Linked DNA regions of Oceanicoccus sp. KOV_DT_Chl. The protein of the gene in region 2 interacts with the protein of the main gene of each other region in a pairwise test. Links are inferred from orthologs where the notes say so. Each region holds a gene or a part of one and is shown on either strand. Other genes may lie near its edges. The genes, in order: UNITIG_RS14000 and UNITIG_RS22005.

What was found.
Region 1: the proteins of UNITIG_RS22005 (region 2) and UNITIG_RS14000 interact in binary tests that used the Escherichia coli proteins (3 or more experiments, as listed by UniProt). The link is inferred for Oceanicoccus sp. KOV_DT_Chl from one-to-one orthologs.

Annotation. Positions count from the first base shown.
Region 1 is NZ_FQLF01000002.1:2,167,301-2,170,602, forward strand. Bases 290-3,262 are described here. They hold UNITIG_RS14000 (protein-disulfide reductase DsbD), read right to left. Parts: upstream 2,679-3,262; coding sequence 900-2,678; downstream 290-899. Other genes in these bases: aroQ (type II 3-dehydroquinate dehydratase), read right to left, coding at 290-474; UNITIG_RS14005 (hypothetical protein), read left to right, coding at 2,856-3,262. Also shown: more of aroQ, read right to left, coding at 34-289; more of UNITIG_RS14005, read left to right, coding at 3,263-3,302. UniProt on the Escherichia coli protein: Required to facilitate the formation of correct disulfide bonds in some periplasmic proteins and for the assembly of the periplasmic c-type cytochromes.
Region 2 is NZ_FQLF01000007.1:174,960-178,268, reverse strand. Bases 246-3,225 are described here. They hold UNITIG_RS22005 (DsbE family thiol:disulfide interchange protein), read left to right. Parts: upstream 246-1,430; coding sequence 1,431-2,021; downstream 2,022-3,225. Other genes in these bases: ccmI (c-type cytochrome biogenesis protein CcmI), read left to right, coding at 2,526-3,225; UNITIG_RS22000 (cytochrome c-type biogenesis protein), read left to right, coding at 2,018-2,533; UNITIG_RS22010 (heme lyase CcmF/NrfE family subunit), read left to right, coding at 246-1,416. In the rest of the region: more of UNITIG_RS22010, read left to right, coding at 1-245; more of ccmI, read left to right, coding at 3,226-3,309. UniProt on the Escherichia coli protein: Involved in disulfide bond formation. Catalyzes a late, reductive step in the assembly of periplasmic c-type cytochromes, probably the reduction of disulfide bonds of the apocytochrome c to allow covalent linkage with the heme.

The DNA.
Region 1 (3,302 bases), on a different replicon or contig from region 2:
CTTGCTGTGGTGTCTTTAATTAGAATGAATGAGTTAGGGGTCGGTTTTGCTAATCGCTGCCTGTAGCGCTAATAAATAGCCCTGGCTGCCCAGTCCGCTAATCACACCGACGGCAATGTCAGAGAGATAGGAGGTCTGGCGAAATGCTTCACGTTTGTAGACGTTGGAAATGTGAACTTCAATAAAGGGTATGTTGACGCCTAATAACGCATCGCGCAGCGCAATGCTGGTGTGAGTGAATGCGCCGGGATTGAAGATAATGAAATTAATACCTTCATTGCGGGCGGCGTGGATGCGCTCAATAAGTTCGTACTCCGCATTACTTTGCATGGTTAGCAAGTGGTGGCCAGCAGCGATAGCGGCGTCGGTTAAGTCCCGGTTGATGTCATCCAGCGTATCTGAACCGTATACTTCAGGCTCACGACTACCGAGCAGGTTGAGATTGGGGCCGTGGAGTACCAGAAAAGATGCCATGATTTGATCCTGATTTGCGCCTTTATTGTATCTAGATTGATCCTGGCTAGTGCCGCGAATGACTATCAAGCTAACTCGTAATGGCTAGTTGGCGCGATTCTGCCTTAAAAAATAAGCCTAGTCCAACTTTTGTTTATTTCAATGCATATAGCAGCAAAATAGCGACAATTGAATGCAAGATTGCCTCAAGTTTGTGTTTGTCTTTAACCTTTTAGCGACAATAGGCGACATGTTCTTCACACTATTTGGGGAGATTGGGGGAAATGTCGACTTTTTCTTAAATAATGCGTCTATCGTCTGTTAAAAGTTGATATATTGACGGTTTTGTAAAAGTTTGACGGTTTGTAAGCCTGGAATTGATAAAAAAATCGTTTCTACGACGATCGCAGCAACTCTAATTAAAAATTGGCTTATAACTAAGAGTTTTAACTATTTTCAGCTGGTGTGGCAGCGGCGATGGCATCCAGTACGATGTCCACGGTCAGAATTTGCGGGAGTAGCGTGCCATGAGAGGCGTTGCCAGCGGGAAACATTATATAGAGGGGAATACCATTGCGGCCATATTGCTTTAGCAAGTCAGTGATTAGTGGATTGTGGTTAGTCCAGTCACCTTTTAGGTAGGTGATCCCGGCGGTTTGCAATGCCTGTTGTATGGTTTGAGTGCTCAGTGTGACTTTCTCATTGGCCAGGCAAGTAATACACCAGTCGGCAGTGATATTTATAAATACGGGTTTGCCTTGTTGCCTTAGTTGCGCCAGCGTCTCGGGTTGATAGGCAATCCAGCTTTGGTCAGCAGTGCTCGCAGTGCTGTTATCCTGTGTGCGCAACATCGGGCTAACCAATAAACTGATGGCAGTTGCCAGGCAGATAGCACTTAAAGTCCGTTTAATAACGCCTCCGGACCAAAGCCATATTGCCAGCGCCAGTATGCTGCAGCCCAACAGCAGTGTCGCCATGCCATTGACCCCTGTCTGATTACCCACTACCCAGCATAACCAGATCGCAGTGATGTAGAGAGGGAAGGCGAGAAATTCCTTTAGATGCTCCATCCAGATGCCCGGTTTAGGGATTTTGGCCAGCAGTTTTGGTGAATAGCTAAGCAGTAATACCGGTAGTGCCATGCCTAGGCCGAGGGCGGCAAACACCAGTACTGCAATTGATTTGGGTTGGGTGATAGCAAAGCCTAGCGCGGTTCCCATAAACGGGGCGGTACATGGGCTGGCGACAACTGTCGCCAGAACGCCACTAAAAAAGCTGCCGCTATAGCCTTGCTTGCTGGCTAGCTCATTGCCAGCGTTCATCCATTGGCCGCCGATGTCGACAAAACCAGATAAGCTCAGGCCCATAACAAAAAATAAATAAGCGAGGCCGGCTACCAGCCATGGTGACTGTAAATGAAAGCCCCAGCCAATTGCTTCGCCTGCTGCCTGAAGTGTCACCAGAATGAAGGCCACTAATACAAAGCTGGCAATTACCCCGGCGCTATACGACCAGCCATGGGTGGTTGGCGAGTGTTGTTTGTCGTTAGCGAAGGCCAATACTTTTAGGCTAAGTACTGGAAACACACAGGGCATTAAATTCAAAATGGAACCGCCGAGTATGGCTAGTAACAGCATATACGGGAGCTGGTTCCAGTTGGTTGTTTTAGTCTCGGGCTGAACTGTGGTGGTTTGGCTGTTTCCTGCATCGATGGCCGCGGGTTTGGTTGTTTCCTGAATGCTAAGCTGCTGGCCGTTGATTTTAAAATATTGTGAGTAAGGGGGGTAGCATAAGCCAGCGTCAGCGCAGCCCTGGCTGGTAACGGTTAATTGAATATTGGTAAGTGCGGGTAGTTTGGGTAGAAAAATATCCGCTTGTTGGTAGTAGACTTCCACGCGACCAAAGTATTCATCTTCTTTTTCCAGTCCGCTGGGGATGATGGCATCGCTGGTCAGCACCTGACCGTTGGCGGAGAGCTGGAAACGAAAGCCATGGCGATATAGATAGTAGTCATCGGCAATTTGCCAGTTCAGTCGTAATTGGCCGTCAGCTTCAAATTCTGCGTTAAGCTGATAGGCTTGTTCTACCGGTAAAAATTCCGGGTCATCACCGAAGTTATTAGTGCTAAAGCTGCTGGAGGCATTGTTATCGAAGTCGTTCTGGGCCTGGCTGTAGCTGCTGTGGAGTATCAGGCTGAAAGCGAGAATAATAAGTCGAAAGTACATAAAATTCCTGAGGGTGTTTGAAAGTATAGTGACGGCAGCTAGCGTTATGCCTTGGGCTGGTAAACCCTTGCTTAGTTCCCTGACTGTTAGTGTCGGTTATTGTAGCGCAATATTGTTTAATAACTGTGGCACCATACCCATTATCTTATTTTATGCGAGTGTCTCAATGAGGTTTAAATGTTGATGTGGATAATGCAGCGTGGCCTGGTTTATAGCCTGCTTGGATTTTCGTTAGTGGCCTGTAATGGTTTTGTGGCAAAGCCGATGCCTGCACCGGTGGTGGAGGCGCTGGTTCAGCCAGAGCCAGCCCGGCAGCTATCAGCTGCCGGGCAGCGTCAGCAGCTTAGGGTGATGCTGGCCAATGCACAGCAAGCGCTGGCTGATGATCGGTTGATGGTGCCTGAGTTTGACAGTGCCTATGATTGGTATCGGCAGGTGCTGGCTGTCGATCAGGAGAATGCCGAGGCGCATTGGGGTATGCATGAAATTACCCGTCGCTACTTGCAGTTGGCGGAGCAGGCATTCGATAGTCACCGATTGGGTTTGGCAGAACAAATGCTGCGGCGTGCAGAGATGATTGCTGCTAACCCCCTTACCACAGAGGCGATTCGCCAGCGTTATAAA
Region 2 (3,309 bases):
TTGGATGCGGCATGGGCTAAATGGTCACGTCCCTGGACTAATATCGCCTGGGCATTTTTAACTTTGGGGATTGGCCTGGGGAGTTGGTGGGCGTATTACGAATTGGGTTGGGGCGGCTGGTGGTTCTGGGACCCGGTGGAGAATGCCTCATTTATGCCGTGGATAGTGGGCACCGCATTGATTCACTCCTTGGCGGTCACCGAAAAGCGTGGGGTGTTTAAAAGCTGGACAGTATTGCTCGCCATCATTGCGTTCTCACTCAGTTTATTAGGTACATTTTTAGTGCGGTCGGGGGTGCTGACGTCTGTACATTCCTTTGCAGCAGATCCCGAAAGAGGTTTATTTATTTTGGCCTTTTTAATTCTGGTGGTTGGTAGTTCATTAACCCTTTATGCCCTGCGTGCGCCTACGGTAGCCAGCAAGAGTCACTATGATTGGTTGTCGCGGGAAATGTTATTGCTGGTGAATAATGTGGTGCTACTTGCTGCCATGCTGACAGTATTATTCGGTACTTTATTTCCACTGCTGATGGATGGTTTGGGTTATGGCAAGTATTCAGTTGGCCCGCCGTATTTTAATTCAGTGTTTGTACCACTGATGGCGATTCTGATTCTTTTTATGGGGATTGGTCCCACTACCCGCTGGAAAAAAACCAAAGTGGATTATCTGCAATCCAAATTAATGATTGCTGCTGTGGTGAGTGTGCTAGTGGGTATTGCCTTTCCGTTTTTCTATGGCGCTGAATATAATATTGCCGCTGCTTTGGCGGTGTGTTTTGCCGCTTGGTTGTTATTTTCCAGCCTCGCCAACCTGAAAGATAAATTGCGTCACTCGCAGTCAATTATGGCTGGGCTCAAACGTTTACAGTTAGCGTATTACGGCATGCTGATTGCTCATCTGGGTTTTGCCTGTACGGTGTTAGGTGTTTGTCTCACCAGCCAGTATTCTGTGGAGCGCGATTTACGGATGTTGCCCGGGGATGAGTTGGCGTTGGCGGGTTATCAGTTCCAGTTTCAGGGTACCCGTACGATTGAAGGGCCTAATTATCGCGGTGATGAAGGTGTTATTACCGTTACCGAAAAAGGTAAAACCATTGCCACTTTGCATCCACAAAAACGTACTTATAACGCCCAGCAAGGTCAGGTAATGACCGAGGCGGCTATTGATAATGGTCTGTTTCGTGATTTGTATGTCGCTCTGGGTGAGCCTTTGGGTGGTGGCGCCTGGGCAGTGCGAGTGCATTACAAACCCTTTGTGCGCTGGATGTGGTTGGGTGCTATTTTAATGACATTGGGTGGCGCGTTAGCTGCTGTAGATAAACGTTATCGTCTGCGTGCAAGTGCTAGCGTGAGCGAAGAAGAAAATGAACAGTTGATTAAAAGCGCAGCTTTTAATGCCAGTCCGAAAAAAGCCTGAGACTGATAATAATAATGAATCGCTTGAAATTATTTATCCCGCTGATTGCATTTGTGCTGGTAGCTGCATTTTTTTATATGATGATCAACCGCATCGATCAGGGGGAATATAGTCCTCAAAATCTGCCGTCTGCACTGGTGAATAAACCCTTTCCCAGTTTTGCTTTATCACAATTAGAGCAGCCGCAAACACAATTAACCCAAACCGATTTATTGGGTTCCATTGCATTGATCAATGTGTGGGCGACCTGGTGTCCTTCTTGCCATATTGAGCATGGTTATTTAAATATTTTGTCGACTGAGCGAAATATCAAAATTTACGGCGTCAATTATAAAGATCAGGCAGATGCTGCCCAGCGTTGGTTGGCGGAAAAGGGAAACCCCTATCAATTTAATATTTTTGATCCGGCCGGCCGTTTAGGTTTGGACATGGGGGTGACCGGCGCACCTGAGACCTATGTTATTGATCATCGCGGTTTTGTTCGGATGCGTTATCAGGGCCCGTTAAACGAATCGGTTTGGCAAGAAAAGTTCAAGCCATTGATTACCCAGCTCGAAGCTGAGCGCAAAGCTGACCCGCGTTTACAACCTGGAGTCGCAGGATGAGATTGTTATTGCTGTTAATTTTGTTGAGCTCTTGTTACACACAAGCGGTGGTAGAGACTTATGAATTTGACAATGAAGTGACGCGGGAGCGCTACCAGCAATTTATCGATGAGCTGCGTTGCCCCAAGTGTCAAAATCAAAACTTATCCGGTTCCAACTCACCTATTGCTGAAGATTTACGGCGCGAACTTTATCGCTTATTGCAGGATGGGCAATCGGATCAACAAATTGTAGATTTTATGGTGGCACGCTATGGTGAATTTATTCTGTATCGGCCCCGTTTTAATCCAGAGACTGCATTGCTGTGGATGGCGCCAGCGGTTTTTCTTATTTTGGGCTTAGTCATTATCATCGTCGTTTTTCGTCGGCAGAGGCAGGCGGCGTCGGTGGATGGTACCGAACAGGATGGTCAGGATGTTGGTTTGGATGGCACCGAGCGGCAGCAATTACAACAGATATTATCAACGAGTACGGTGACATCGGCTCAGTCCAAGGATCAATCGAATGCCTGAGTTTTTTATAGTCGCCATAGTATTGGTGTTAGTGGCGGCGCTATTTGTATTGTCACCGCTGATGATGAATCGCAGCGCGCAGCAGTCTAGCCGTGAAGGCATTAATATCAGTGTCTTTAAGCAGCGCTTGGCTGAGCTGGAAGCTGATTGTGATAACCGTGATATTACCGAAAAAGAGTTTCTGCAATTAAAAACGGAATTAGAGCGGCGGCTATTGGAAGAGGTCACCAGCCCAGGGGGCGGTGTGACGTCTATTCAGCGGCCATCGTGGAAGTTGCCAGTCATGTTGGCGTTGATGTTGCCGCTGATTGGCTGGGGTGTGTATCAGCAAACGGGTGCTAAAGCGGATTGGGAAATTACCGACACCTTAAAAACACTCAGACATAAAGCCGCTGCCGGTGAAGAGGTTAAAGCCATTGAGCAGCAGTTGTTAAAACAACTGGACGCGCGCTTATTGCAACGCCCTGAAAACCCCCATTACTTAATGATGATTGGTCGCACCCAAATGGAGTTGGCCAATTATCCTGCTGCTACCGACGCTTATCAGCGGCTGGCGCAGGTGTACCCTGAAGACCCGGCGGTGCTGGCACAATATGCGCAGTCACTGTATTTGTCTTCCAATCGTCAATTGACGCCCAAAGTGCAGGCGATATCTGATAAAGCATTGCAGCTGAACCCACAGCAGCCTACGGTACTGGGCATGTTAGGGATCGCCAGTTTTGAAGCGGGCGAATACCAGCAGGCTATTGGCTATTGGCAGCAATTATTACCGATGC